DNA from 2 places in the Pediococcus sp. genome. Region 1 is predicted to be linked to the other one. Evidence: a T-box and tRNA genes for the amino acid it is inferred to sense, from the RefSeq annotation. Region 1 holds a T-box; the other holds one or more tRNA genes.
The links. A T-box is a leader RNA that pairs with one kind of tRNA and senses whether it is charged. The one in region 1 lies ahead of leuS (leucine--tRNA ligase), so its partner is inferred to be a tRNA-Leu.
Positions count from the first base shown of each region.

Region 1 (11,989 bases):
TTGATAATTATTCTTAGTCACATATTTAGCTAAACTCTTTGCCTCAGTAGTTCCATTTGCCACAACAACAGGCATTCCCACTTTACGTAACATAGGAAGATCATTACTATTGTCACCAAGCGCCAAAATTTCGTCTTTTTTGATTCCTAAAGAGTCAGCAAGCTCCAAGGTTGCCGTTCCTTTGTCAGTGCCTAAATGATTAAACTCAGCATACATCCCGGAAGAATAGCTGGCATTCAACTGGTTATCAAAAGTATCCATCACCTTATCATGAACTGGCCGCAAAACCTCTTGGTCAGGATTCATGGTAATGACTTTCATAATTTTATCATCTTTAAAAATTGAAAAATCATCATTTTCCATGATGTGATAGTTCACATGCCGTGGTTTCAAGTAAGCCAGATCCTCTTCACGGGGATTATAGATATACAATTGGTTTAACGTATACACATGGGTATCATTGTGCAGATATTGAGAAGTAATTTCAAAAACACCTTTGGCTTCTTCATACGTCATTTCATTTGTTTGAAGAACCCTATTATCCTGGTTCTCAACAATTGCGCCACCATTATAAGAAATCACAAATTCATTAGCCTCTTGATAGAGACCTAATTTTTGCAATAAAACTTGCACTGAAGCAAAACCTCGGCCCGTATTGGGCACGAACTTAACTCCCTTTTTGGAGGCTGCTTTAATAGCCTCGATATTTTCTTGAGAGATTTTTCCATCGCTACCAAGTAACGTTTCATCCAAATCGCTAACGATTAATTTATACACTTATGATCATCGACTTTCTTATTTACTAACCTTACCATATCGAAAATTGAAGTCGTTTTCAATGTTAATTTACATATTTAAAAATTATTTTTAAAACGCCTTAGATAAACCAGCAGAATTACTGCCTAAAAGCGGTAACCACTGTTTAATAATCGTTTCAATCTTAAACGCCTGAATACGTTCTAATGATTTCTTAGAATAAATATGCCGCAACGGCTCACTGATTATGACTTTATTAAGTTCTTTGACAAAGTCCATCACGTCCTCAGGTTTCGTTAACACGCCATATTGATTGTGACCAAGAAACTCTGCAGATCCCGTGTTTTCCATGGCGACAATTGGCAAACCAAATCCCATGGCCTCACCAATCACAAGTGGCATCCCTTCCCACCGCGAAGTGGATACAAAAATTGATGCCGTTTCATAGTGTTCCTGTAACGTCTTATCTTTCAGCGCGCCCCGATAGATAATTTTATCTGCCACATCAAATTTTTCAACTAGTTGTCTGAATAAAGCCATCTGCTCTGGCACTCCTTGTCCGGCAATGGCGATCTTCCAATCATCTGGCAAATACTGAGCAGCCTCCAATAATAAATCAATTCCTTTATGTGGAATCGCAATTCGTGCTGTAAATGCAATTGTATGAGAAGTTAAATCGGCTTTTTTATCTGGATTCAAAGTTAGCGGATTGTATATTTTGACAGTATTCGGATTAAACTGACGATAATTTTTTAAATCTGAATCTGTTAAAACAACAACCGCATCCGCTTGTTTCAAACCAGCCACAAATTCTTTTTCCATTCGTTGATAATATTGAGTCAGATAAGTCTTATAGTTGTTGTGCATCCAGGCCACAATTCGAACATTTGGAATTCTTTTTTTAATTAACGGACCAAAACTTGTGGTCAATCCGGCAGCTAAAATAACGCTTTGGAAACCACCCTGTTCAATAAATTCACTTAAATCATCGATCTGATCACGATAATTTTCATAAGGTTTTTCACCAAAAAAATTAAGAACGTGTCCGGAGGCTGGTCGTTTTGCCACAACCAGTTTGGCTTTTAATTCGTAATAAGGCGTGACGTTTTCTAATGAATAATAAGTCACATCTGCATATTTAGTCAGAGCATTCCCCAAAACAGTTGCCGCACGTTTCACACCATCCATTACCACATTTTCAAGCACAATTAATGTTTTCATCTGTTAGTCTACTAAGGTCCTTAGATTTCCCTCAGTATGCCTCCTTACTTATTTTAATAGTTAATGCCGTGTTTCTCTTTTTTTGAGTAAACGAATAGCGGAACAGTCATTTACCGATCCTAAATAGCTATTTCGCTATACCTTACTTAATTCAAGTTTGGCAATTTTTTATCTAACCACCATAACGTCCGCAATAGAATTCTCTAGAATATAAGTTGTGTTCGATCCTAAAAACATTTGCGCCACCCGATTTGCACCTGTTGCCCCAATGTAAATTAAATCGATCTTTTGTGCTTGTTGAATATTACGAGCTAACTCTTCTCGTGGATTGCCAATCTTGACAATGCTCGTGACATCTTTAACACCCTTGTCCTTTGCTTGAGCTACCACGTCATCTAAAAGTTGCTTTTGCTCTTTCAGACGACTTTCATCATCTATATCTGTTTCAACGACGCCAAACCCTATAGATGCCCTTCCTACAGTTGATAATTGGGGTTTTAAAACTTGCGCGATATATAGTTTGGCTTGGTTTCGAATTGCGGCATCAATTGCCTTATCTAGTGCTCTCATTGAAGTTTCAGAACCATCGATTCCGACTAAAATATTTTGATATTGTTGATTTTGCATGGTACTCATCTCGCTTTCTAGTTTATCTATTTTCATTGTAGCAAACGCTTATGAATTCTTATAGTAAAAGGCCCTTCTGATTTTACTATCGTATTTTTTTCGTTATACTAACTTTATGGAGGACTAATTTTATGAAAACAATTACACAATCAATGGTTACAGAAACCATAAAAAAACGAGCCACTCACACGCACAAAGGTTCATTTGGACGATTATTAGTCATTGGTGGTAATGCTCAATTTGGTGGTGCGATTATCTTAACTAGTAGTGCCGCAGTCTATTCTGGTACTGGTTTGGTAACCACTGCCACTCATTCCACCAACTTTGCTAGTCTGCACGCTCGCCTTCCAGAAACAATGGTGATCGATTTTCAAAATGATACGGAACTTAAAAAATTAATCAAAACAGTCGACGGCATTGTCATCGGCCCTGGTTTAGGTGAAGACAAATTGGCTCTCCAAGTTGTGCAGGCTGTCTTTCAGTCCATTCAATCTACTCAACATTTGATTATTGACGGTTCTGCGATCGATCTAGTAGCTGCCCACCACTTATCCCTCCCAGATGCCAAGATCGTCTTTACACCTCACGAGATGGAATGGCAACGACTGTCTGGCATTCCGATTGCTGAACAAACCGAAACCAAAAATCGAAAAGCCCAACAAAAATTACAAGCCACCGTTGTTTTAAAAAAGTATCACACTGAAATTTATACCAATGATACTGTTTATCAATTAAAACTGGGTGGTCCTGAAATGGCAACTGGCGGGATGGGCGACACATTAGCCGGCATGATTGGTGGCTTTGTTGTTCAGTTTTCAGATCACGAAATTCAAGCAATCCTCAGTGCAACCTATTTGCACAGTTATATTGCCGATGAATTAGGTAAAACGCAGTATGTTACCTTACCGCATCAGATTATTAACCAAATTCCGCAAGCAATGGCAAACTTTTCAAAACGAGAGTAAAAAAACGATTAGATCTTAAGCATATCCTGAAATCTGTCTTTTTTTCACGTTTTAGTAGCCCAATAATATTCGAGAAGTAGAAAGAGGCCGCGCAAAACCTATGTTTTTGCGCGGCCTCTTTTCGTTTTTATTTAGTTAAAGCCAATAAGTCATCGACCTCATCTTGACTTAATTCACGATAATTACCTGGCAACAAACCAACATCAATAGCCAAGGTCCCCATTTGAATTCGCTGAAGATGTACAACCTTTTCACCCATCGCGCCAAACATTCGCCGTACCTGGTGATATTTGCCTTCCTGAATTTGAACGTGAACTTTAGTCGTATCTTCAAGTTTGTTATAATTTAGGATTTCAAGTTTGGCTGGATATAACTCAGTCCCATCCTTTAACGTAATCCCCTTAGCAAATTTTTCAATGACTTGATCATCAAGTTTACCAGTTACTGTCGCTTCATAAACTTTCTTAACATGATGGGCTGGTGATAACAGCTTGTGTGCTAAATCGCCATCATTGGTAATAAGTAGGAGTCCCTCCGTATCCTTATCAAGTCTGCCAACTGGAAAAAGGTCAGAACGGTAATCAGACTTATTAAACAAATCCATTACTGTTTTTTGATGGTTATCCGTTGACGCAGAAATGACACCCAAAGGTTTGTTGAGCAAATAATAATAATGAACTTGATATTGAATCTCACGTTCACCCAATTTTACCAGATCTTGACCTGGATTTAATTGCGTTTTGCCAGTGAGTACTCTGCGTGCGTTTAAGGTAACTGCACCCTTTTTAATTAACTGGGTAACCTGACTTCGTGTTCCAATATTCATCTGGTGCAAAAACTTATCAATTCGCATAACGCGCTCCTTAATGGATCCGTAATATTCTTCGAATCCGTTCAACCCGATCGCCAATCATCATATCCGCTAATCTCGTTTTTAAAGTCGCATATAAATAAACAATTCCACCTAAGCAGGCTGCCAAAACCGATACGAAAACAGCCATAAATTTACTATTAGGGTTCAATGCTAAATAGCTCAAGTGGACAGTTGCATACGCCACAATAAAAGTTAAAACGCTAAATACGAGGATCCCTGCAAAAGGTCTGCTGATACGATGGAAACTTATGCCATACTCTTGATTTAGATGACGTAGAATCAACCAACTCACTACCCCGAATCCAATCGCCGTCGAAAGAAGAGGACCCATCACTCCAAAATAAGATACCAGTGGAAATTGTAAGGCAAATTTAACAACGACGCCAATCGCAAAGTAACCAACCGCGCGGACATTTTCGGAAATTCCTTGCATAATTGCTGAAATTACCGTAAACAGTCCCAAAATAATGGACACATATGAAGATGCCTGCAGAACTAAAGTTCCCACAACATCATAGTGATAAAAAAGTGTATTCAAAGGCTGGGCAATGGCAGCCATACCAAGTGCTGAAGGAATCATAAAAAACGAAAACAAAAGTAAAGCATCCGTAATCTGATTATTGATTTCTCGTTTATTACCGCGGGTTTTAGCCTCAGATAACATTGGCACCGCCGTAATCGCCATTGCAGATCCTAAGGAAACCACAATCATAATGAGTTTATTAGAATTAAACGCAAAATCAGCATACAAGGTGTTGACCACAGTCGTCGAATAGTCAAAGGCCCGTTGCATGATGTTAAAAAATGTATATTGGTCAATTAATTGAAAAATTGTAATTGCAGATCCAATAATAATAAATGGTGTCGCCTGAGCAATAATTTCTTTATACAACTGCTTAGTCGGGATTGCCAGTTCTTGCTTACTATTCTCGGCCAATTCTCTTAAACGAGATCGGTGACGGAAATAATACCAAACTAAAACCAACATCCCGCCAATCGCACCAATAAAGGCTGCAAATGTAGATTGGGAAACGGCACTCACCCAATTACCATGGTGAACATGCATGATTAGAAATGCCGTAATCAACATGTAGGCCACACGGGCTAATTGTTCAACAAATTGTGAAATTGCTGATGGTGCCATTTCCTGATAGCCTTGAAAAAAACCCCGAGTCAAACTCATCGTTGGAATAATCAAAACTGCCCAGGCAAGTGAGTGCAAAATCGGAATAACATTGGGATCATGATTAGAAAGAAATGGTGCCCCAAAATACAAAATCAGTGCACACACAATTCCGGTAGCGCCGGACAACAATAGTCCTCGTTTATATAACCGTTGGCCCACTGCAAATTCATTGATTGTATTGTAATGTGCCACTTGTTTGGCAATCGCAGATGGAATCCCAGCAATCGCTGCAATTAAAAAGAAACTATAAATATTATATCCCTTTGCAAATAAGGCATTCGCTTGATTACTCATAGTGCCAAACCAGATTACCCAAGGAATAATGTAGATTGCACCTAACAAGCGTGAAAAAATGCTACCAGCCGTCATCCAGGCTGAGCCTTCAATCATTTTATCTTTTGAAGTGGATTCTTTACTTGTTTGTCTTAGCGGTTGAAATCCCGCATCAGTTGTCTGTGACTTATCTTGAGGCGTCTCAGCCATAATTTATCGACCTACTTTCGAATACTCAATCTTAATCATTTTATCATTACTACAGGGCAATTCAAATTTAAATTCATTTCGTAAGAAAATATAAAGAAACTTTCAGGATCTAAATGTAAGCAAAAAAGGCAGACTCTTCCACTCAGCTACATCAACAAACGGTTCAAGTAACGAACCATATGTTAACTTCGGCTACGCTCAGAATCTACCCGCCTTTTTTCACTTTTCTCTTTTCTAAGTCTTAATTAGCAACCACATTCACAATTTTATTAGGAATTGCAATCACTTTTCGGACCGTTTTACCATCTATCCATTCTTTTAGAGTTTCGTCAGCCAAGGCAATCTTTTCCAAGTCTGCTTTGCTTGTATCCTTAGCTACTTTGATGTGGGAACGAACTTTTCCGTTGACTTGGAGAACAACTTGAACAGTTGACTCAACTAACTTATCTTCATCGTAAGTTGGCCATTTTGCATACGTAATTGTGTCATCATGGCCCAACAATTGCCACAACTCTTCGGCAACATGGGGCATAACTGGTGAAAGCATTTTGACAAATCCTTCCATGTACTGTACTGGTAAGGCATCAACCTTATAACTTTCATTCACAAACACCATCATCTGTGAAATTGCAGTATTGAAATGTAAGTGCTCAAAATCGTGTGTCACCTTTTTAACCGTTTGATTATAAACTTTATCTAATTTACCATCATTAAACGTTGTCACCCGATCACGCAAATGATTGTTTTCATCAATCATTAAACGCCAAACCCGTTCGATCCACTTCTCACTTCCGTGAATGCCGTCTTCACTCCAAGAAACCGATTCCGTTAAAGGACCCATGAACATTTCGTATAAGCGTAAGGTATCGGCTCCATATTGATCGACAATATCATCTGGATTAATGACATTACCCTTTGATTTCGACATTTTTTCGTGGTTGTCACCTAAGATCATTCCTTGATTCACTAACTTCTGGAATGGTTCTTTAGTTGGAACAACGCCGAGATCATACAACACTTTGTGCCAGAAACGCGCATACAGTAAATGTAAGACGGCATGTTCCGCGCCACCAATGTAAAGATCAACTGGCAACCATTTCTTCAAAAGATCCATATCGGCAATTCGTTCGTCATTATGCGGATCAATGTAACGCAAGAAGTACCATGAGCTCCCCGCCCACTGTGGCATGGTGTTCGTTTCACGGCGACCTTTACGGCCGTTTTCATCCACCACGTTGACCCAGTCTTTTAAGTTAGCAAGTGGACTTTCGTAACTCCCTGAGGTTTGTAAATCTTTAGTTGCAGGCAGTTTTAAAGGTAATTCGTCTTCGGGAACTAGTGTAGTTTCGCCATCTTCCCAATGGATAACAGGAATTGGTTCCCCCCAGTAACGTTGACGGGAGAAAATCCAGTCTCGCAAACGATAATTAACTTTTTTATGACCGACCCCTTTATCTTCAAGCCAATCAATCATCTTATCAATAGCAGTTTGTTTATCCATTCCATTTAAGAAATCGGAATTAATATGAACACCGTCCTCAGTATAAGGAGCATCCTCTACATCGCCACCTTCAATAACAGGTGTAATTGGTAAATCAAATTTCTTCGCAAAATCCCAGTCACGTTGATCGTGAGCTGGAACCGCCATGATTGCACCAGTTCCGTATGAAGCAAGCACATAGTCTGCAATCCAAATTGGTATTTTATCGCCGTTAACAGGATTAATTCCATAAGATCCAGTGAAAACCCCAGTTTTGTCTTTGTTCAGGTCGGTCCGTTCCAAGTCAGATTTAGTCTCAATCTTCTTTTCATAGGCCTCCACAACCGCTTTTTGAGCCTCTGTGGTTAGTTTTTTAGCCAATGCATGTTCTGGGGCAATAACCATGTAACTTGCGCCAAACAGCGTATCAGGACGGGTTGTGTATATCTCAATTTGATCATCTGTCCCGTCAACTTTAAAATTGACGCTGGCACCAGTTGAACGGCCAATCCAGTTACGTTGCATTTCCTTGATGCTTTCAGGCCAATCAATTAAGTCCAAGTCATCCAGCAAACGATCTGCATAAGCCGTAATCTTCAGCATCCACTGTTTCATTGGGACACGGTAAACTGGATAACCACCGCGCTCTGTTTTACCATCAACAACTTCTTCATTGGCCACAACTGTGCCGCCCATCATGTCAGGAGCCCAGTTCACAAGTGTTTCTTTTTCATAGGCCAAACCCTTTTTGTACATTTGTTCAAAAATCCATTGGGTCCACTTATAGAACTTAGGATCTGTCGTATTGACTTCACGATCCCAATCATATGAAAAACCTAATGAACGAATTTGCCGTTTGAAGTTCTTGATGTTTTGTGCTGTAAACTCACGGGGATTGTGACCGGTCTTTAAGGCATACTGCTCTGCAGGCAGGCCAAATGCATCCCAACCCATTGGATGCAAAACTTCAAATCCTTGCATCCGTTTGAATCGAGACATGATATCTGTGGCAGTATAGCCTTCAGGATGACCTACATGGAGCCCTTGACCAGAAGGATAAGGGAACATGTCCAATGCGTAATACTTCGGCTTATCTGTCCTCGAATTTGTTTTAAAAGTTTTATGTTCTTTCCAGTAATGCTGCCATTTCCGTTCAATTATATCGTGATTATATGCCAATTTAGCTACACCCTTTCTATATAAAAAAGTCCCATAAGATATTAAAAAATATCTTATAGGACGAAATTTTCCGCGGTACCACCTATATTTACGATTGAATTAGTCAGTCGAACACTTCAATTCTTAACGCGAACTCACGTTACCAGCTACTTGTTTCACCAATAAAATTAAAAAGATGAGTTCGGTGTCTTCGCAATCTATGCTCACATTATCCGCACAGTTTCTGAAAGGTCTCTGACACTTACTACTTCTTTTCAACTAACATTAATGGACTAATCCTATCAAATTAGCCATAAAAATGCAAGAAACCTTTGAAAAATCTGATATACTAGAAGCGCATTCTGAAATAATAAGGGAGATATTCATGCAAACCAATAAACAACATCACGAATGGCTATTAACCAGTTTACTCACCGGAATAATCTTTATAATAGTTACGCTGATGGTAATTGCAAATACCCAGGCAACTCAAAACTTTGATCACTCAATTGCGCAAATTATGCAACACAATCGAACACCCGCTAAAACCCAATTTTTCTTATTTATTACGAGTTTGGGTAATCCTTTGCAAAATATCGGCTTTACTCTTGTTCTTGTCGGTTGGCTAGTTTATGTCAAATATTATCGCCTGCTAAGTTTTGCGGCTTTTAGCATTTTAGTAGGAACGTTAGGAAATACAGCTATTAAACTCCTTGTACAACGGCCTCGCCCTTTGCATAAACTAATTTCAATCGGTGGCTATAGTTTCCCAAGTGGCCACTCTACCAGCACGATCATTCTTCTAGGCGTAATCATGATCATATTTGCAAGCCTCGTCAAATCCAAATGGCAACGCGGTTTAGTTAATTTGTTTGCAATCAGCATGATCCTTTTAATTGGGATGTCACGTATTTATTTAAATGTTCATTATCCCAGCGACGTTCTTGGGGGCTTTTTATTTGGTACCACCATCGTTTTATTATCAGGATTTTTAATTTTACCAACAAAAACGGAGGTTTAAAAAATGAATCTAGAATCTGCATTACGTTATAGCCACACGTTACTTGATCAAGTTGTCCAACCGGGCGATACCGTGATTGACGCCACAGTGGGCAACGGCAACGACACAATCTACTTGGCCAGTGCCGTTGGTAAAAGTGGGCATGTTTATGGATTTGATGTCCAATCTGCTGGACTTGAGGCCACCAAAACACAATTGCTTTTAACTGGGTTGTTAAATCAAACTACCCTAATTCACGATGGACATGAACATTTATCAAATCATCTTCCCGAAGACACCCAAATTACCGCGGCTATTTTTAATCTTGGCTATTTACCCGGTAGTGATAAATCCGTTATTACACACGCAAAAACCACAATTTCAGCTGTTGAACAGTGCCTAAAAATTTTGCAACGGGGAGGACTAGTCATTTTGGTCAGTTATTATGGTCATCCAGGTGGTAAAGATGAGCTGAACCATCTCCAAACTTTTTTAACAAAATTACCGCAAAAAGAGTTTCAAGTTTTAAATTATCAATTTATGAATCAACAAAATGACCCACCAATTTTGTTTGCCATTCAAAAACGATAACTAAAAGTCGACTTTTAATTGCTTAAACACAGCAACTAAAAGTCGACTTTTTTAAATTCTTTGTTTTTTTCGATAATCAATCGCATTTATCACAATGGCCAAAATAATCAAACACACTCCTGCCAAATAAATGTTATGCAACGCCTGATATAAAATAGTTCTCAACGTTGGCAATAATTTAGCTGGTAATGAGGAAGCTGTTTGCGGATTAATCAGCTTATTCATCATCCCTAAATTCAAATTGAAATGTTGGGCAATGCCTTTATTCATAGTACCATTCATGATGATCCCGAAAATGGACATCATGATCGTTTGACCAAGCGTACGCGCTAATGTATTGAAAGAAGTCGCCACACCCATATCCTTTGCCTCGACTAATCGTTGGGAAGTCACCGTTGTGGAAGTAATCGTGATTCCAAATCCCACACCAAGAATGGTAGAAATAACAAAGAACAACCAAAATGGTGTCGTTTGTGACAATAACGCTAACCACAAACTTCCGACAAACAGAATAGCTAGACTAATCATCAAGGTTTGTTTGGGTGTCAGCTTAAGAATAAACTTACCCGCTAAAAATGACCCAAAAATCCACATAACTGAACTAGGCGTGACTGCAAAACCGGCCAAGGAAGCAGGCAAACCAAGCAGTCCCTGTGTCCAAGTAGGAATATAAACTTCAAAACCAATTAAAAATCCAGAAACCAACATGGTCGCTAAATTTTGGGTAATAAACGTGCGATTCTTGAATAGTTTTAACGAAATAATAGGATCATCGGCCTTTTGTTCTCTTCTAATAAACAGAAAAATTGCAACAACGGTAACTGCAAAACAAGTTTCAATAGTTTGCCAAGTAAAATTGGTTTCACCCAAAACTTGAAACCCATACATCAAACTAAGTAACGCCATCGTTAACCACAAAGTTCCCAAGTAATCGATCTTCGTTGAGACTGTGTGAGGATCCTCATGCAGGCAAAGTGCAATCATTGCAACGGTTAACAAACCGATCGGAATATTAATAAAGAATACCCAGTGCCAAGTGAGTTGGTCCACGATAAATCCACCTAGCAACGGTGCCACAATCGCAGCAATCCCCCATGCAGCTCCATTAAAGCCCATGACACGGGCTCGTTTTTCAAATGGGTAGATATCCGCAATAATGGTGTTTGCAACTGGCATAATACACCCCGCCCCAACACCTTGCAGAGCCCGCCAACCAATCAATGTTGGCATAGAGTTAGCCGTCCCACTCAATGTTGAGCCAATAATAAAAATCATGATGCCAATAATGAAGATTCGTTTACGCCCAAAAAGATCGGCTAGCTTACCATATATTGGCGTAGCAACTGCATTTGTTAACAAATAAATTGAAACAATCCAGTTCATTAAATTAACGCCATGAAGATCTCCAACGATGGTCGGCATTGCGGTTGAAACAATGGTTCCTTCTACCGCTGTTAAAAATGTTGCCACAAAAATCGCAATTGTGACTAAGGTAACGTTTGTCTTTTTCGCTGTCATTAATTCACTCTCCACCTAAAAAACCTCTTCTACGCGAATTGCAGAAGAGATTTCAATAATTACTTCAATAACTCTTTTAAGTCATCAACTTTATCTGTATGTTCCCAAGGTAAGTCGATATCTGTCCGAC
Region 1 is NZ_DOEM01000001.1:224,109-236,097, forward strand. Features, by position in the region: gene DD627_RS01095 (Cof-type HAD-IIB family hydrolase) at 1-777, opposite strand, end outside; gene DD627_RS01100 (glycosyltransferase) at 868-1,977, opposite strand; gene DD627_RS01105 (universal stress protein) at 2,146-2,604, opposite strand; gene DD627_RS01110 (NAD(P)H-hydrate dehydratase) at 2,736-3,569, shown strand; gene DD627_RS01115 (pseudouridine synthase) at 3,697-4,422, opposite strand; gene DD627_RS01120 (putative polysaccharide biosynthesis protein) at 4,433-6,112, opposite strand; gene leuS (leucine--tRNA ligase) at 6,354-8,771, opposite strand; T-box leader at 8,825-9,039, opposite strand; gene DD627_RS01130 (phosphatase PAP2 family protein) at 9,136-9,771, shown strand; gene mnmM (tRNA 5-(aminomethyl)-2-thiouridylate-methyltransferase MnmM) at 9,775-10,341, shown strand; gene DD627_RS01140 (MDR family MFS transporter) at 10,393-11,859, opposite strand; gene metK (methionine adenosyltransferase) at 11,919-11,989, opposite strand, start outside.

Region 2 (19,115 bases), on a different contig from region 1:
ATGTTATGTGCCCTCATTGATAAATATGGCATTGTCCCTGAATCTGTTTACCCCGAAACTTACAACAGTAACAAATCAAACGAATTCAACACTTTATTAAACGAAAAACTTCGTAAAGATGCCGTTGAATTACGCGAACTTGTCAACAATGCTGAAACTTCAGATGAGCAAGTTCAGTCACGTAAAGAAAAAATGTTGGAAGAAGTTTACCGCATGGCTTCATACAGCTTTGGTGAACCACCTACAACATTTGACTGGGAATACCGTGATGATGACAAAAACTTCCATCGTGAAGCTGGATTAACACCTAAGTCATTCTTTGAAAAGTTTGTTGGTTGGGACCTTAAGAACTATGTTTCAATCATCAATGCGCCTACAGATGACAAACCATTTAACCACACATACTCAATCGAAATGTTGGGTAATGTTGTGGGTGGTCGTCAGGTTAAGCATTTAAACTTAAATATGCATGACTTCAAGCAAGCTGCTATCAACCAACTTAAGGCTGGTCATAGTGTTTGGTTTGGTTGTGATGTCGGTCAGCATTCAGAACCAAGAAAACGTGGTTTATTGGATCTTGGCGTTTACGATGAAGAAGCTTTGTTTGATATTGATTTATCAATGTCTAAGGCAGAACGTTTGGATTACAGCGAAAGCTTGATGACTCACGCGATGGTTATTACTGGTGTTGACTTGGTTGACGGCGAACCAAAGAAATGGAAAGTCGAAAACAGCTGGGGCGAAAAAGTTGGAACTAAGGGTTATATGGTCATGACTGACGAATGGATGAGCGAATATTGCTACCAAGTCGTTGTGGACAAACAATTCTTAACAGAAGACCAACGTAAGGCACAAGCAGAGGAACCAACTCAATTATTGCCATGGGATCCAATGGGTGCATTGGCATATAAGGATTAATGAACGAAACAACACGTTAAAGTCCAAATAAATAAGAGCGCTGTAAGCAGGAGAATTCCTGCTGTAGGCGTTCTTATTTATTTGGACTTGTGTTGTGGAGTTGTCCTAATAGTGAGTGAAACACGGTGTTTAATTTCGTAATTATAAGTGAGATGGAGGTGGGGATCGCAATCCCGCAGGAATCTTACTTATAATTATGAAACTGCTGTGTGGAACTGTCCATTAGTGAACGAAACAAAGCGATTAGTTCGATAAAAATAGGTGAAGCGAAAGTCAGGTGAATTCCTGACTGACAGCTTTACCTATTTTTTGTTAGTTCTGTATTATGTAGTTTTCTACCTTTCTAAACCAACATCAGATAATCAAAAAAGACAGGCACCTCTGAAATTCAGAGGTCACCCGCCCTTACTAATTTAGTCTAAAACTTCTTTACTAATAATATTTAATTCTTCATCGAATTGATAAATAATGGGTTCTCCATTAGCGACTTCAACCCCATCGATACCTTCGTCACTAATTTGTTCCAAATATTTAATTAAGGCTCGCAAGGTACTTCCATGAGCCACAACAAGCTGATTTTTACCTTCTAAAAGCTTTGGTGCAATCTTATCCATCCAATACGGCAGTAACCGATTATAGGCCATTTCAAGGCTCTCGCCCCGTGGCTCAACATCACCCAACTCCACGTAGCGACGATCTGATTCAGTTGTCGTTAAAAGTGGTGGGACGGCTTTAAAACTTCGTCGCCACAAAGCAACCTGATGGACACCATATGTTTTTCGGGTTTCGTCCTTGTTTTGTCCACGTAAAGCCCCATAATGCCGTTCATTTAAACGCCATGTTTTATGAATTGGCAACCAATTTTGATGCATCTCATCCATCACAATGTCTGCAGTGGTGATTGCTCTTTTTAGCATCGAGGTATGGACATCCTCAAACTGAATCCCCGTTTGCAAAATAAGATTACCAGCTTGATGTGCTTCTTGCCTACCCTGTTCGGTAAGTGGTACATCACTCCAGCCTGTATAGACATTATCGCGGTTAGCTACACTTTGACCATGTCGCAATAAGACTAAATCCGTCATTTTTAATCCTCATCTTCAACATTTGAATTAAAGCTTTCTACTTTTCCAATTAAGTCATTTGAATCAGTTTGATCTTCTTTTTCAGGATAAACTGGTTGTCCCATTTCGGAACGAATTGATTTAGAACGATTACCAATAAATGTAATCACTGATCCCATCAAAATAATCACAATTCCAATAATGGTTGGTAATGTAATTTGTTCACTCAAAATCAGTGCTGCCAGTACAGGTGCCAGTGCTGGTTTGATAAAGAATACAAGTGAAGCAGTTGAAACATCTGATGTCTCCATTGCCAAGAAGTAAAATGCAAATCCACCACCAGTGACACAAACACCAATGAAGAAGAGCAATGGTAAGTACTGCCAACTAATATTCTCGAAAACGGGAATATTGACAAACTGCTTAAGATAACTAACTTGACCCATTGAACGACCGATAGCTGAAACATGTGTTAACAAGACAATGGCCAACAACTCAACTGTCCCGGTTAAAAAGGTAAAACAAGTCATTACGATCCCGTTTAAATCTCGTTTTTGAGAACCATAACGGGAAATGATACTGTATAACCCAAACGTTAATGCCGAAGTGACCCCTAAGGTTAGTCCCACGACATTTGTTAAATGTGCAGGGTTAACAATAACCAACAGTCCGATTACTGAAACAACTACTGAAATTAAATTAGCACGTCCTAAACGTTCATGCAAGATTAAATACGAAAAAATTAAGGCAAACACTGGATTGCAACTAAACAATACTGCAACTGTTGCTGCCGGTGAATAAACAATTGCCAATTGATACAATGTCATACTAATGATGACACAGATAAATCCAGTAATCCCGAACAACCTTAAATCTTTCCAATTCAGCTTACGTTGCTGTTTTTTTAGAGAATTCAAAGCGATTGGTAGTAAAACTAATCCACCTACTGCAAAACGAATCAGATTCAATTGAATTGGATCAAATGCGCCGCCCGCCATTTTTAAGGCAATCTCCATCAAACTAAACATTAAAGTTGAAAAACTAATGTAACCGACTGTTTTTCTCAATTTCTTTATTATCTCCCAAATATTTTAAACTAAAGTTCTTTTCCTACTATATCTTTACAAAATCTTAAGTAACCAATCCAGACTTAACAAACATCATTAATAATGGAATGACAATCAAACTCAAAAGTGTGGTTTCCGTAACCATGATGGCCGCATACTTTTCATCGGCATGATATAATTTTGCAACCACTGGTGCGTTTGTCATAACTGGCATTGCAGACTGTAAAATGAAAACTTGTTTCATTAACACTGGCACAGGCATTGGCAATACCAAAAGACTCATGAGAATGGGCGCAAAAATAAATCTTCCAGACAAAACCCCTAAACTATCACGGTTAATTTTGACGTTTTGAATACCAGCTCGTTGAATCGCAAGCCCAATAAAGAACATAGATAGTGGGATTGTTAATCCGCCAATGTACTGGCAATCCGTTAAGATAAATTGTGGGAGTTGGATATGAAAAATAACCAACAACACACCCAAAATAAAACCGAGAAGCGGTGGTGAAAAGATCTTCCCTAATGTCGTCTTTAAACTGAATTGTTCAGTTTCCGTACCATCCCGTTGAATCAGCCAAACACCTAACGTCCAAAAGATTGTGGTGTTTGCCATATAATAAACTAACACATATGGTAAGCTGCGGTTCCCAAAAAGTGCCATATTCACAGGTAACCCAATGAAAACTGTGTTAGAATTTAAAAACATTGATTCAAATAGTCCCTTATGTTGCTCTTTTATTTGCATGACCCGGTACAAAACAGCAGCTAATGCAAATAAAATTAACATCGACAAAACCGGAAAACGCAAATCTGGTAGTGTACTTAGTAGCTTTTTTGCAGTAAAATCATTTGTAATCGTGCTAATCATGTAGGCAGGCAAAGCAATTTGAGTAACTAATTTTGCGATCAGTTTTGAGGAACTTTCATCAAACCACTTTCGCCAAGACAGATTATATCCAACGGCAATCATCACAATAATTATGATAACGCCTTGAATACTATGTATAAAAATTGTGATTTTATCCCTTCCCTAGATGGTGTATGATAAGTGCAACAATGATTAGTATAGCATATTTTCATAGCTTGTTTTCATAAAAAGGCCGCCAAAATATGATGTAACCACGAGGAAAACGTTTTAATTTTTAAAATTAAATAATTGAAAAGAGGTTCACCTTAGTGAGTGAGAAACACATGAAGAGCTCTAAAAAATCGCACAAAAAAATTTGGTGGAGTATTGGCATTATTGCTCTGCTTTTATTGGCCGCTGGTGGTGTTAAAGCTTACACCATGTACACAAGTGCCCAAAAAACAGCAAAACAGGCATATCAAAAAGTAAAAACACCGACCGTTCGAAACGTTGCAAAGGTAATCAAAAATAAGGACCCACTTAACGTTTTAATTTTGGGAACCGATACTGGTGCCCTTGGACGAAAAAACAAAGGCTTGAGTGACACAATGATTGTGGCCTCATTAAACGCTCAAAAAAAGACGACCTATATGACAAGTATTCCGCGTGATACGGAAGTCACCATTAATAACACGACTCAAAAAATCAACGCTGCGTATAATATTGGCGGCGCAACCCAATCGATTAAGACAGTTCAAAATTTACTTGATGTGCCAATCGATTTTTATGTTGTGATGAATATGGGTGGTCTTAAAGAACTAGTTAATTCAGTTGGCGGTGTAGATGTCACACCACCTCTAACCTTTAAATATGGTTCAGCCAACGTGAAAAAAGGTGTTAAAACTCATCTGACAGGTAAAGAAGCCCTTTCTTATTCAAGAATGCGTTACGATGATCCTAACGGTGATTACGGTCGTCAAAAACGACAACGCCAAGTCATTTTGGCCATTGTTAAAAAGGCCCTCTCAATCTCATCAGTCACTCGTTTCCAAAAGATTATGAATTCTATCCAAAAGAACATGAAAACGAATCTAACTTTCAACGATATGTTGGCACTGCGTTTCGCTTACAAGAACGCCTCTCATCATGTTAAGTCTGACACATTGGAAGGAACAAGCGAAACAATTGACGGTTTATCTTATCAAGTTGCTTCCATGGCCGAACGTCGGAAAATTTCAAATAAGATTCGAAAAGAATTAGGGCTGTCCAAAACTAAAAAGCTCACAGCTTCAAGCTCAAGCACAGATACAACCAGTTCATCGACTAGTGAGCAGAGTTCTGCCAGCACATCGACTAGTACTAGTACTGACTCATATGGATATAGCACCTCTAGCAGTGACAGTTCTTATACAGGCGCCCCAACTAGACCATAACGTTTAACCAAACAAAAAAGAGAAGCACTTCAACTTTTATTGAAGTACTTCTCTTTTTTTGCTTGAAATAAGCTATATTTGCGTAATATTTTCAAATTTCTTAAACCGTTGCGTCTTTAACTGCAAGCCATTCAATTTCTCTAGTTCGTTCAAAGAATTTACTATAGCTTTATCTATCCTGTCCATCAAAGTATTCGACGGGGACTCCACTACTATCTGATCTACTAACCCGATTTCTTTTAATTGCTGAGCAGTCATTGGCATAAACTCACTGGCATCTTGTGTTTTGTTCCGGTTTTTTAAAATGGCTTGTACCGCTTCTGGTGAAGCCACCGAAAACAAAGCATTTTCCAGCATTAAAATTTGATTGACATTACTAAACGCTAACGCACCTCCACTATGGCCTTCACCTAAAAATAAGGCAACGTTAGGCACGCTTAGCTGACCCATTTTTAAAATAAGATCTGCAATTGCCTCACTTTGTCCATGTTCTTCTGAAAATGCACTGGCATCTGCGCCAGGCATGTTGATGAGTGAAATAACAGGCCGTTTAAACTTCTCCGCCGCTTCAACGACTCGTAATGCTTTGCGGTAACCAGTCACACGCACAGCGCCACCATTTAATTCGCGCCGTTGCTGAATGTTGCTTCCCCGATTAATTCCCAAAACATTCACTGGTTGTTTGTGAAAGAGCCCAATTCCAGCAGTTAATGCTGGATCATCTCCCAGCAACCGATCCCCGTGAACTTCAAAAAAATCTGAAATTAATTGCCTGATAACTTGCCGGGCCGTCAAACGATTGGGTGAACGAATTAACTTAATTTTTTCTTCTAGCGTTTTAGTCATGAACATCATCCCCACTATGTAAACGCAACAGCGTAATCAACTTAGTTCTCATATTCTCACGTGCTACAACTTGATCCACCAACCCATGGGTCAGCAAATCTTCTGCCGTTTGAAAATTCTCTGCAGGCTTTTCATGGGTGGTTTGGCCAATGACTCTTTTCCCAGCAAAACCAATTTGAGCGTGATCCTCTGCCAGAACATAATCTGCTTTAAATCCAAAACTTGCGGAAACACCCCCCATCGTTGGATCAGTTAAAACGTTAATCACAACATGTTTGGTTGTTTCCAAATCTGGCCACTGATTTAAGATTGTGTTCATCTGTAGTAATGAAAAAATGCCTTCTTGCATTCGAGCTCCACCGGAAGCAACGAAAAAAATCAATGGTAATTGTTGTTCAATTGCAATTTGCATGATTTGTTTAATGGCACTACCTACCGTTGTGTTCAAAGTTCCCATCATGAAGTGACTGTCCATCACACCCATTGCTACTGGAAAGCCACCAATATTGGCGATCCCAATTTTAATAGCCTCTTCGTCATCAGTTGTAGTTTTTGCTCTTTTTAATTTTTCCGAATAACCTGGAAAGTTCAAAAAATTAGTTGTCTGAAACTTCAAATCAATTTTTTGCCAACTCCCAGCATCTACTGTGATTTTTAATCGTTGGTCAGCTGTTAATCGTTGCAGGACACCACAAAATGGACACCGAAAATCCGGTGCCCACTGTAAATCATGCACATGTTTCCCACAATGTTGACAAACTTGCCAACTATTTTCTTCAGGCATATGACTCATGATTTGATTCCTCCATCAGCTTACCTACTGAATGAATATCGTACTGATCCGTAACAAATTTTTGACTGGCCACCACGCGTTTTAATTCAGTTAAATTTGTTCCAATACCACAAACTTCTACTTGGGATAAAGCCTTTTGCATTTGTCGAATCGCCTGATCCCGATCTGGAGCATAAACAATAATTTTTGCCAACAAGCGATCATAAAACGGGGTGACTTTATCACCACTCTGCAAACCAGTATCCACACGAACTCCCGTTGGCATTAAAAATGTTTGCAACTTTCCCGTCTCAAAGACAAAATTTGTCAAATCGTTTTCTGCGTTTAATCGGCATTCAATGGCATGACCATCAAAAGTTACATAGGAAAATCCTAAAGAATTATGTGCCGCAGCTTTTATTTGGGCTTGAACAATATCAACACCACTGGTTTCTTCAGTGATACTATGTTCCACTTGTAAGCGGGTATTCATCTCCAGAAAATAAAACTGGTGTTGAACCAACAAAAATTCGACTGTGCCAAGACTTTGATAATTGGCATCATCCAATAACTGGTGGACCAGTTTGTAAAGTTCTTGGCGCTCTGGTTTTGTCAGTACACTAGCATTACTTTCTTCAATAATTTTTTGGCGATGACGTTGTAAACTGCAATCCCGATCACCTAAAATTAAGAGTTTATCCGGTAGTCCTAACACTTGAACTTCAATATGACGAGCATCTTCAAAATCCCTTTCCAAATAAATCGACCCGTCTAAAAAGGAGGAATCTGCCTCTTCTTTCACAATTTGATATTTAGCAAACAACTCTTTGGCAGAATGTGCCATGCGAATTCCCTTACCACCCCCGCCATGACTAGCTTTCAATAATATTGGATACCCTAGCTTGTTTGCTTGATCATACAACTGAGTCTCACTAGTAATCATGCCTGAGCCTGGAATAATGGGCAATCCCCGCTGTTTAGCAATTCTTCGTGAATTTGTTTTGTCTGAAAAATCATGAATAAGACTAGCTTGGGGACCAATCCACGTCATACCACATTCTTCACACATTTGTGCAAACAGCTCATCTTCAGATAAAAAACCATATCCTGGATGAACTGCATCCGCATTTGTATTGATTCCGGCCATTAGAATTGCTTCTCGATTAAGATAGGAATTTTTTGCACTAGCTGGGCCAATGCAGACAGATTCATCAGCAAGCCTTACAAATTGTGCTTGTCGATCGGCTGTTGAATATACAGCCACAGCTACGATATTCAATTGATGGCATGCTTTAATGATACGCACGGCAATTTCGCCACGATTCGCAATCAATACTTTTTTAAACATAATTACTTATCCTTTTTTATTGATAATAATGGCTGGTCAAACTCAACTGAATCACCATCTTGAACCCTTACGTCATCAATTAGACCACCACGCGGACTAGTGACATCATTAAATAATTTCATACTTTCAATTTGAGCGACGACATCACCGGCACTCACTTTCTGGCCATTTTTCAAAGGTGTTTCGAAGTGCACAATTCCCACCATGGGACTTTTAATGACAAACTCATCAGAAGTTACATCCCTTTGACTTTGCTCTGGTTTAACTGAAACCATTTGTTTAGTTGTGGCATCAAACCCCTTTTTTACATGAATTTTAGTTTGGTCAATTTCAAGTTCTACCTCACTAAAATTCATTTGTTCTAATTTATCTAATAATTTATTGAGATCTTCTAACTTCAATTCTGATAACCTCCTAGAAGCTAATCAACATGCTCGCATAATCGAGACCAGCCCCAAATCCAGTTAATAAAACCTTTTTTGACCGTTTTGGATCACGTTTTAATTGATCTAAGGCCATTGGTATTCCAGCTGATGAGGTATTGCCATACTCCGTGACATTGACCGGAAACTTAGACATTGGAATTGCCAATATATCGCTAATTTTTTCGATAATCCGAAGATTGGCTTGATGACAAATAACCGCGTCAATTGTATCCGCGTTTAACTGATTCTTACTCAAAATTTGTTTCATTTGCGTCGGCACAGTTTCAGTCGCAAATGAAAATACGGACCGCCCATCTTGATAGAAGGCATCTAGTTTTGGATAGTTAGTTGCTGCTATTTCTTGAATGGGAGCAATTCTGCCACTGTGAATGGTTTGATGTTGGCTTCCAACACTCTGCAATTTTTCATCAACAAAAAATTCTTCTTCAGGGTTTCCCGTCACTTCTAAAAGTGCGCCACCAGCGCCATCCCCAAAGAAGACTGCGGAAGTTCGATCTGTGAAATCCATCACCTTAGAATTGGTTTCGCCACTTATAACGAGTGCATTGTGGTACCGGCCAGATCTTAAGAACTTTTCGGCTGTACTTAATCCAAATACAAAACCAGCACAAGCTGCTGAAATATCCATTGCAAACGCATTGTTAGCTCCAAGCTTATCCTGAACAATACAAGCTGTTGCTGGCGTTAAACTATCAGGTGTGATTGTTGAAACCAAAATCAAGTCAATGTCTGTTGCTTTCAACCCACTCTTATTTAAAAGTTGGTTTCCCACCTGCACACATAAATCAGATGTGTTCTCATTATGCATGGCAAAGTGGCGCGTTTGAATTCCTGTATGCATCTGAATCCATTCATCGCTAGTATCCATAATTTTGCTTAATTCAAAATTATCGACAATTCGTTCAGGAACGTAATGCCCCGTTGCTGCAATCTTAACATGTACCGTCATTCTTTCATTCCTCACTTAACCTATTTTCTTTATTTTACCAATCTTTTTGGGGATTGGCGAATTTGAAGAAATTCCCATGTAAATCTTTATAATAAATTAGCTTTTCAGCAAAAAAAGACTGTCTCAGTAAGTCACTCCCTCACTGACACAATCTTCATCACTACAACTTGTTTTTTTCAAGCATTGGCAAGATATCTTTCTTTCCATCACTCGGTACTTTTTGAGCAAACACATTTAATCCCAACTCAGTCAAGGAACGAATGGCATCTACTTCTTTTTCACCGACTGCAATCGTATCATTTAGCATGGTCATGCCTTCAGAAAATGCTAAACTGCCCACATCGATACCCAACGCATGCAAATCAACACCACCCTTAACTAAACGCAGCATATCTTGCATTGTTTCCGTCAACAGTAGAACCTTAAATGAATCAAACATTGGCTCTTGGTAGAGACGCAACATTTTTTCAATGGTGATCACATTTGTAGGAACTCCCATTGGCGACGCCTGTGTAATTAACGTCTTTCGGAGCTCGTCATTTGCCACTGTGTCAGAAACCACTAAAATGCGATTAGGATGCACACTTTTAGTCCATGAGGTAGCAACTTGTCCATGTAACAGCCGGCTATCCACTCGCGCTAATAATATTTCCATTGGCATTATTTATCGCCATCTTGAATTTCTAAATGACGAACCCCTGCTTTAGCAGTTTTTTCCAAGTGATTGACAACAGTGTCAATTGATTGATCACGAACAGTGTATGCTTCAACTAACATTGGTAAATTCAGACCCGCAATCAAGGTCATTCGGCCTGCATTTTCCGCCACAATCTGTGTGGCCACATTAAATGGTGTCCCACCATATAAATCAACTAAAAATACAATCTGATCTTCCGAAGAAAAATCAGCCACACTTTTTTTGTACTGTGCTTCTAATTCTTCCGGATCTTCATTTGGCTGAAAATTAATTGCCTGAACCTCTTCTTGTTTTCCAAAAATCATAAATGAAGAATTCATGATACTTTCAGCAAAATCGCCATGTCCTGCAATAATATATGCAATCATAAAAATAAGTCCCCTTTTATTTAATCAAACACATTTTGAATGATGTGGTCTACTTAACCTCTACCTGCGACTTTTTCTTGTAAAGAGTCGTTTAATGATATCCCACATACCCAAAGAACGCACAATATGACTGGGATCAATATACTTACGAATAGCACGTAAAACCTTTTTGGGATCCTTTGCGGAAAATGAATAGGTTCCGTTTTTCTTTGTTTTAATGGCAAATCTTGGAATCCATTTACCCTTAAAAATAACCGAAACGATGACGTAATCCACTTCGGCCCACGGAACTTGAACAAATTTCCGAACATCGCGATCATTAAAGAATTCAAATCCGTGATTACCAATCATAATTTTCCCGTAATCGGTCATCCCCAAAAATGAGGTTCCTTCCATAACTAAATCAACTTTTGTATTAATTGATTGTGGCATTTAAATTTACTCCATTTCTTCCTCTTAATGACCATAATTATAAGGCGTTTTGCTAATTTACGCAAAACAATCAATTAACGATCAAAAAACTTAAATTAAAAAAATAAGTAAAATCATTTCTGACTTTACTTATTCAAGATCTTCATTCATATTCTGAATGTTAATCATCAGGTTATATCTGTTAAACTAATTTAATTTTACATTAAACCAATAATATGGAATACAACACCGACAACGAATAATCCAAGAATAACAACCAATGGAGAAACTTTCTTCTTTAATAACCACATACATAAGAATGTTAGCAAAACTGCGGCTAATCCTGGAATCAAAAGATCCAAGTTATCTTGCAAAGTAGTCACTTTATCAATTGTTAAGGACCGACCAGCGGCTTGTTGAATCAAAGCTTCTTTGACTCCAGCAAATCCGGATGGAAGATGACTCCAGTCAATATAAGCACCTTTAGCCTGTTTAACTGTTGAGACAACGGGCGTGAACTTAACCACAACCCACCGGTTAATTAAGGCACCAATGACAAACATACCAACAATGGAAGCTACTTTGGTAACATTTTGTAAAAGACCACCAGATAAATCTTTAGTGATTTCACTACCTGCACGATAACCAAACTCTTGTGTGTACCACATGAAGCCCATACGAATGACGTTCCATACAACGAAATACAAGATAGGTCCCATAATATTGCCACCCATTGCAAGTGAAGCTGCAACGGCACCAATAATTGGTTTTACAGTGTACCAGAACACAGGATCTCCGATACCAGCAAAGGGTCCCATCATACCAACTTTAACGTTTTGAATGGTTGCATCATCAATTGGTGCACCATTTGCACGATCCTCTTCAAGAGCCATCGTAACACCGATGATTGGTGAAGCTAAATATGGATGAGTGTTAAAGAATACTAAATGACGTTTTAATGCTGCTGAACGTTCTTCTTTTGTTTTATATAAGCGCTTGATCATTGGGATTAGTGAGTAACACCAACCACCATTTTGCATACGTTCATAGTTCCAAGAACCTTGAATGAAGGTCTGACGCAACCAGATCGAAATGTGATCTCTACGTGTTAATTTTAATTGTTTATTATCAGCCATTTTGTGTTATCCTCCTTTTCCCTAATAGTGATCTATGATATCGCCGACTGGATCACCAGTGTTTGAACCACCGCCGTTATTGTTAGAACCACCTTGTTGAGAAAGTGATAAGTAGATAAGAGCAAGTGACAAACCAATAGCACCAAGAGCAATGAGAGTTAATTCACTAATGGTTGCTAAAACAAATCCAATGGCAAAGAATGGCCATACTTCACGAGTTGCAATCATGTTGATAACCATAGCATAACCTACGGCAACAACCATACCACCACCAATTGCCAAACCATCTGTCAACCAACTTGGCATTGCATCTAGCATTCCTTTAACGGGACCAGCACCAACGGCTAAGATTAAAGCTGCAGGAATTGCAATACGCACACCTTGCATACATACAGCGAATAATTGCCATCCTTCAACACCGCGAATACTTCCACGTTCTGCAGCAGCATCCATCAAATGAACGACAGCAGTTGCAATGGTACGCACGATAATTGTTAATAATAAGCCGGCAACTGAAAGTGGAATAGCAATAGCAATAGCAGATGGAACTCCGGCTCTGCCTTGGCCACCAAGAACTAAAATAATTGCAGAAGCAACAGATGCTAAAGCAGCATCAGGCGCAACAGCAGCACCGATATTTGCCCAACCTAAAGCGATCATTTCAAGTGATCCACCTAAGATCATGCATGGAACTAAGTTACCTGTTACTAAACCAATTAAGGTACATGCAATAACTGGTTGATGAAAATGAAATTCATCCAAAATTCCTTCCATACCAGCTAGAAATGATACAAAAATCACTAATATCACTTGAATAGCATTTAATGTCATGATTATTCCTCCGTTTTTTCTTGAATATTAAGCTTTCTTCTGTTTGTTTAACTCACTTTGTGCTTTTTGAAGAATATCTTCCATGTTACCCTTTGAATCAGTTGGGACTTTACGAACATCGAAGTCGACGCCGTCTTTTTTCAACTTAGCAAAGGTATCAATATCATTTTGATCAAAAGCCAAAACTGTATTTGGTTGAACTTTACCAACTGAATGTGACATTGAACCAATATTCAATGTCTTCAAAGGTACGCCACCCTCAATTGCTCTAAGGGCATCTTGAGGTGTTTCAAAAAGTAACAAGGCACGTTGGCCACCAAAATGTTTGTCATCTTTTGCCAATTTAATCATTTGATCAATTGGCACAACATGAGCTTTAACACCAGATGGTGCAGCCTGTTGGATCATACTCTTACGCAAATCATCGTGGGCAACGTTATCCGAAACGACGATAATTCGAGTAGGGTTGGTAGTCTTTGTCCAAGCTGTTGCGACCTGACCATGTAACAAACGTGAATCGATACGTGCTAAAACGTACTCAAGTTTACCAGGTGCTCCTGCATTTGATGGTTGTGCGGAAGCTGCAGCAGCCTTTTCTTTAGGCTGTAATTCTTCTGGACGAACTTTAACGCCTTCAACACCTGTTTCGATAATGTGTGCTGCAATATCACGGGCACTATCCATAGACATTCTTGAAGCATATGCCTCAATTAACATTGGTAAGTTCAATCCGGCAACAATCGCCCATTTGTCTTTGTGAGCTTCAAACAAGTTATTTACTTGATTGAAAGGTGTTCCACCCCAGAGATCAACTAAGAACAATACCTCATCTTGGTTTTCGAAAGAAGCAATTGCCTCTTCCAATTTTCCTTTAATATCATCGGGTCCTTCGCTGGGTTTTAATGTAACGGCCTTAACATCCTTTTGTTCTCCGAAAATCATTGAACCGGATTGTAAGATCCCATTGGCGAATTCACCATGACTAGCAATGATAATCCCTACCATTTTTATACCTCCTATTATGATTGTTACAGTAAACAAAAATATAACGAATAATTTCTTAATAACCTGTAACTAAATTTATCTGTTGGACAGACATTGACACTTAAGTACAAGACCATCATTATTTGCACTCACTTATATATAAGCAAAAACCGTGCCAAGATACACTAGATGAAAACGCCTACTTTAAAGCAATTAAAAATAACACACAAGATTGATACACTACTTATGTATCAATCTTGTGTGTTATTTAGTCCGTTAACCATCTATTTTCGGGCTAGCGTTGCATTTCCAGAAACAGGCTGATCCGGATTTTCTTCCTTAGTCTGCCAAGTTTCTAGAAGTTTAACAATGTAGTAAACTTCCTCAACTGGTAAATCAATCCGAATTCTCCGAAGATGGCTCTCATTAACGGCTTCAACCGCTGGATACCATTCAGATTTACTCAATTTTTCCAATTCTGCTTTTGGCGCGGAAATTTCCCCTTTGGTAACGGTTCGTTCAATCGCACCAGCGATATGCATGATCAGATTGATTTTAAAAGATTCGTTAAATTTCTTTTGTGTGTCACTTTGTAGCTGATCAATGTATTGCCACAGAACATCCGTAATTTTGTGGGGATTAATAAAAGTATAAAATTCGTCCAAATATTGCCAACAAAGTTCTTTAGTCAACTTTACGTCTTGATGATCTTCAATTGATTGAATTGAGTCCCGTTCAACCACTTTATTAATGAAGGCCTTACCGCCACCTTGAAGAACTTTTTGTAATGGCATAAATGGTACCTGAATATTAGGATGGGTAATCCCAGTGGTTGCAATCACCTGATACTTAGCTTGGATTTTTTTCAGATGATGATCCATTCCAACCAACGAAATTGGGATCACCTTAATATCATCAATCAAATTTTCAACCAATAATTGATCTAAAATGTTTTTGATCTTTTTTGCTGTCCCTTCACCAGTTGAACAAATTGCCACAATTGCTTTAGGTTGCATAGTTCCCGGCACAGGTTTTTCCGATAAATCAACGTGTTTTTCTTTCTGTTCTGTAGAAACATTAATCCGTGAGTAACCATGAAATTCACGCAACTCTGAATAAATCGCCGCCAAATCGGTATCAATAAAGGATGCCTTGCGCGCAGCTTCCAAGACCATGGCTGTGGTCACCATATCAATCACTTTGACTGGAATATGGGTTTCATCGGTAATCTTATTTCCAAACGTGCTTAGCGAACCCATATCAACTAAAAGCAACACACCGTTACCCTCATCTGCTCGTTTGACACAGTCCACAATTTCTTTATAGGCTGTTTGGGGCTCCATATCTAATGGCATATCGAATGATTGAACGGAGTTATCCGATAATAATTGGGAAACAACCTGAACCATGGAAGTCGCCGTGCTGCTTCCATGTGCTGCAACGACAATGCCCACCTTACCAGAAGTTGGTGCAATTTTTAAAGATACCAATAGAATTGCCAAATAATAACTTTCCGACTCTGGAATTGGGACATTGTACCGATTTTCTAACTGCGTTTTAATTTCTTGAGCTACTTTCATTTCATTTGGATAATCCTCCACCATCGCGACCAAATCTTTACTCATGGTCCGCATCGGCTTCCCAGACTGAATCCGTTTAATGAAGGAACTAATATGCAAGCTCATGGCATAAAGGAAATTATCGCGAAAACGATAGTTCAATTCCTTTTCAATCTTAGTCTGGATCTCTTTTGTGAAGTCAATGATATTTTGGTCCACAATTTCGGCCAATTTAGCTTCTGCCCGCATATCATCTTCATCCGGTGAAAATGTTTTTAAATGAAGATTAATATCCGTTTTAATAAAATGATTAATGTGATCCTGATCTAAGCCTTGCTGCCGCAGTAATGTGGCTTTATCTCCAATAATTTCATATAAATTATACGGTAATTCATAACTATCGTTCCGGTTGGTCAAAACGTGTGTATCAGAATCCGGTTGAATCGTCATGTAAGGTTCCAATAATTTAGAAATCTCACCAGAGTCACGACGATTAGCAGCTAAATGAACTAAACCGTCCTTAATATTCGGTGGTAAATCGTCCACCGAAATCATGATTTCACCCTTATTCTCAATATTATTCAAAAATCCACGCGCACAAACCAACTGAATATTAGACTTTAACTGACCCACGTTTCCATAAGTGACACTGCCCAACAAGGACTGTACAACATCTTCCGTTAAAGTAATTTGTTTGTGTGTCCGATTGGCTTCAATACTTAATAAAGCCTTCAAAAGTTCAATTCGTTCCTTTGCACTTCGCTTGTTAAATGCTGGTAACTGAATTGTAATCGGAATTCGACGAACAAACGTCTTTAGAAGCGAGCTTTCAGGATCTTCAGTTGTGGCACAAACTAACCGCACATTTGCATGATGTATCTTTGAAGTTTCGCCAAGTTTGCTGTAGGTTCCGTGATCCATGAAATAAAAAATCATTTCTTGACCTTCAGGTGGCAACCGGTGAACTTCATCTAAGAAAAGCATCCCGTTATCTGCCTCTTGAATCAAGCCGTCTTTATCTTCATTAGCGCCGGTAAACGCGCCCTTCACATAACCGAATAAATGCGACATTAATAACTCTGGATTATGTGAATAGTCAGCACAGTTAAACGTAATTAACTCATCTGTTTTTTTAATCAGCTGCTGTTGTTTGGCAAATTCAAACATAGCATTCGCAAAATAAGTTTTCCCAGAACCGGTTGGACCAATCACTAATGTATTCAAACCACGCGGGGGGTATAAAATGGCTGCCTTAGCCTGCTCAATTTGGTTGTGCATACTGGAACTGTTGCCAATCATGTGTTCAAACACATCGCTAATTTCATTAATGGGGTGTATTGTTTGCTCTGAAATTTCACGCTTTTCAAGGCCACTATGAATGCGCCGTTTTCCTTCTGCCAAAGGAGAGGTTACAACTTCTTTGACCCCAGCTTGATTTTCTTCCACTAAACGACAGTATCGTACTGGTCGTCCAGAAATCTTGGTCAGTTTGTTTTCACGAACCAGCTGATTTAATTCCTTGCTCACATTAGAACGAATTAAATCCAACGCATTGGCAACTTCCTCAGTTGTTACAGCGGCACCCTCGCTCAATTCTGTTACCGTACTACCAGTTGTTTTTTCTGAAACAAATTCATAAATTCGATCTTTTCTTTTCATATGATGACCCTCATCTTTTGATACTGTGTTGATACACTTGCACAAGACAGTATCAGTTTAGCATACTGTGTCAATTAATACAGAAATTAACCTTTTCAAGATTTATAACGCTTACTTAACCAATCTTACGACACAAAGTTAATTTTTAAATTTTGTGTATTCCTATTTTTGGCGAGAAAAAAAGTAAGGAATAAATTCCTTACCTTTTTAAAACCTATTATGCACCCAAGAAGATTCGAACTTCCACCGGGAGAACTCCCGACAAGATCCTTAATCTTGCGCGTCTGCCAATTCCGCCATGGGTGCAACAAAACTATTACCTAAACTATATTAGCAAAAAACGGTAATAGTTACAACCTTTTTCCTTAAAATCACGTTAACTTGCTTGAACAAGTTGCAATCTACCCCCACATTTTCCACACCGATATTTTTTCAAATCAATGTGTCGTTGACGCGGATAACGAAGACCACATTGCTGACAAACATAAATCAATCGGACTTTCTTTCGGCTTTTTACAGGGCTTGCTGGAGCGAAACGCGAGCCACCGACCTGCCGCAATAAGTGCCTAAACGTAGCATCCCGATGCTGATAGCCTTGATGCGTCAGGTGCAAATGATAGTGGCACAATTCATGTTTTATAATGCCAATTAAAGTCGGTAAATCATGTTCTGATAACATCCGAGGATTAATATCAATGTTGTGGGTCTGTAACTGATAACGACCACCTGTAGTGCGCAAACGTGAATTAAAGTAGGCTTCATGCGTAAATTTTCGGTGAAAATCAGTTTCTGAAACTTCTTCCACTAATTTTTGTAATTCATAATCTGTCATTTACTTGTTGCGTCAGCCGGATCTAACATGGTGAGTTGAATTCGATGTCGGTCTAAATCAACACTTTCAACCCAAACGGTGACGACATCACCAACTGAAACAGCTTCACCTGGATTCTTAATAAATTTCTTGGTTAACTTAGATACATGAACTAGCCCATCTTGTTTAACCCCGATATCGACAAAGGCCCCAAAATCAACCACATTTCGAACCGTCCCTTGCAGTTTCATCCCTACCTTTAAATCCTCTAAAGTAAGCACGTCGCTTCTCAACAGCGGAGCAGGCATACCATCGCGCAAGTCGCGCCCTGGTTTTTCTAATCCGGCAATAATATCTTGAAGGGTTTCGACACCAATCTCTAAGTCAGCTGCTGTTTGGTTAAGATCTAACTGTTTAAATGCTTGTGCAGCTTCTGGAGTCCCAATCTGATCCAAACTTAACCCAACTTCAGTTAATAACTTTTTAGCAGCCTTGTAGCTTTCTGGATGAATGTCTGTATTATCAAGCGCATTTTTCCCCTGAACAATTCTTAAGAAACCAACTGATTGTTCATAAGCTTTCGGTCCCAAACGAGGGACTTTCTTTAATTGATTTCGAGCTTCATAACTGCCGTTTTCATCACGCCAGTTCACAATATTTTGGGCAGTTGTTTTGGTCAAACCAGAAATGTGTTCCAACAATTGAGGACTGGCTGTGTTTAAGTTGACCCCCACTTGGTTGACGGCCGTTTCAATCACTGTATCTAATTGACTGGTTAATTCTTTTTGGGGCACGTCATGTTGATACTGACCAACCCCAACTGCCTTAGGGTCAATTTTAATTAATTCCGCAAGGGGATCCTGAAGACGTCGCCCGATACTAATGGCGCTTCGTTCCTCAACATGTAATTCAGGAAAGGCATCCCGAGCAGCCTTACTTGCTGAATAAACTGATGCTCCAGCTTCGTTT
Region 2 is NZ_DOEM01000035.1:38,942-58,056, forward strand. Features, by position in the region: gene DD627_RS08365 (C1 family peptidase) at 1-918, shown strand, start outside; gene DD627_RS08370 (2,3-bisphosphoglycerate-dependent phosphoglycerate mutase) at 1,332-2,003, opposite strand; gene DD627_RS08375 (DMT family transporter) at 2,006-3,049, opposite strand; gene DD627_RS08380 (AEC family transporter) at 3,114-4,067, opposite strand; gene DD627_RS08385 (LCP family glycopolymer transferase) at 4,226-5,329, shown strand; gene accA (carboxyltransferase subunit alpha) at 5,402-6,175, opposite strand; gene DD627_RS08395 (acetyl-CoA carboxylase carboxyltransferase subunit beta) at 6,168-6,968, opposite strand; gene DD627_RS08400 (acetyl-CoA carboxylase biotin carboxylase subunit) at 6,952-8,295, opposite strand; gene DD627_RS08405 (acetyl-CoA carboxylase biotin carboxyl carrier protein) at 8,298-8,696, opposite strand; gene DD627_RS08410 (beta-ketoacyl-ACP synthase III) at 8,710-9,690, opposite strand; gene DD627_RS08415 (PTS sugar transporter subunit IIB) at 9,851-10,351, opposite strand; gene DD627_RS08420 (PTS sugar transporter subunit IIA) at 10,351-10,755, opposite strand; gene DD627_RS08425 (DUF956 family protein) at 10,816-11,187, opposite strand; gene DD627_RS08430 (PTS system mannose/fructose/sorbose family transporter subunit IID) at 11,385-12,302, opposite strand; gene DD627_RS08435 (PTS mannose/fructose/sorbose transporter subunit IIC) at 12,324-13,133, opposite strand; gene DD627_RS08440 (mannose/fructose/sorbose PTS transporter subunit IIA) at 13,161-14,138, opposite strand; gene DD627_RS08445 (sigma-54-dependent transcriptional regulator) at 14,402-17,335, opposite strand; tRNA gene DD627_RS08450 (tRNA-Leu) at 17,556-17,641, opposite strand; gene DD627_RS08455 (SprT family protein) at 17,712-18,167, opposite strand; gene DD627_RS08460 (Tex family protein) at 18,164-19,115, opposite strand, start outside.
Region 2: it has a tRNA-Leu gene. The T-box ahead of leuS (leucine--tRNA ligase) is inferred to sense a tRNA for this amino acid. The anticodon was not compared.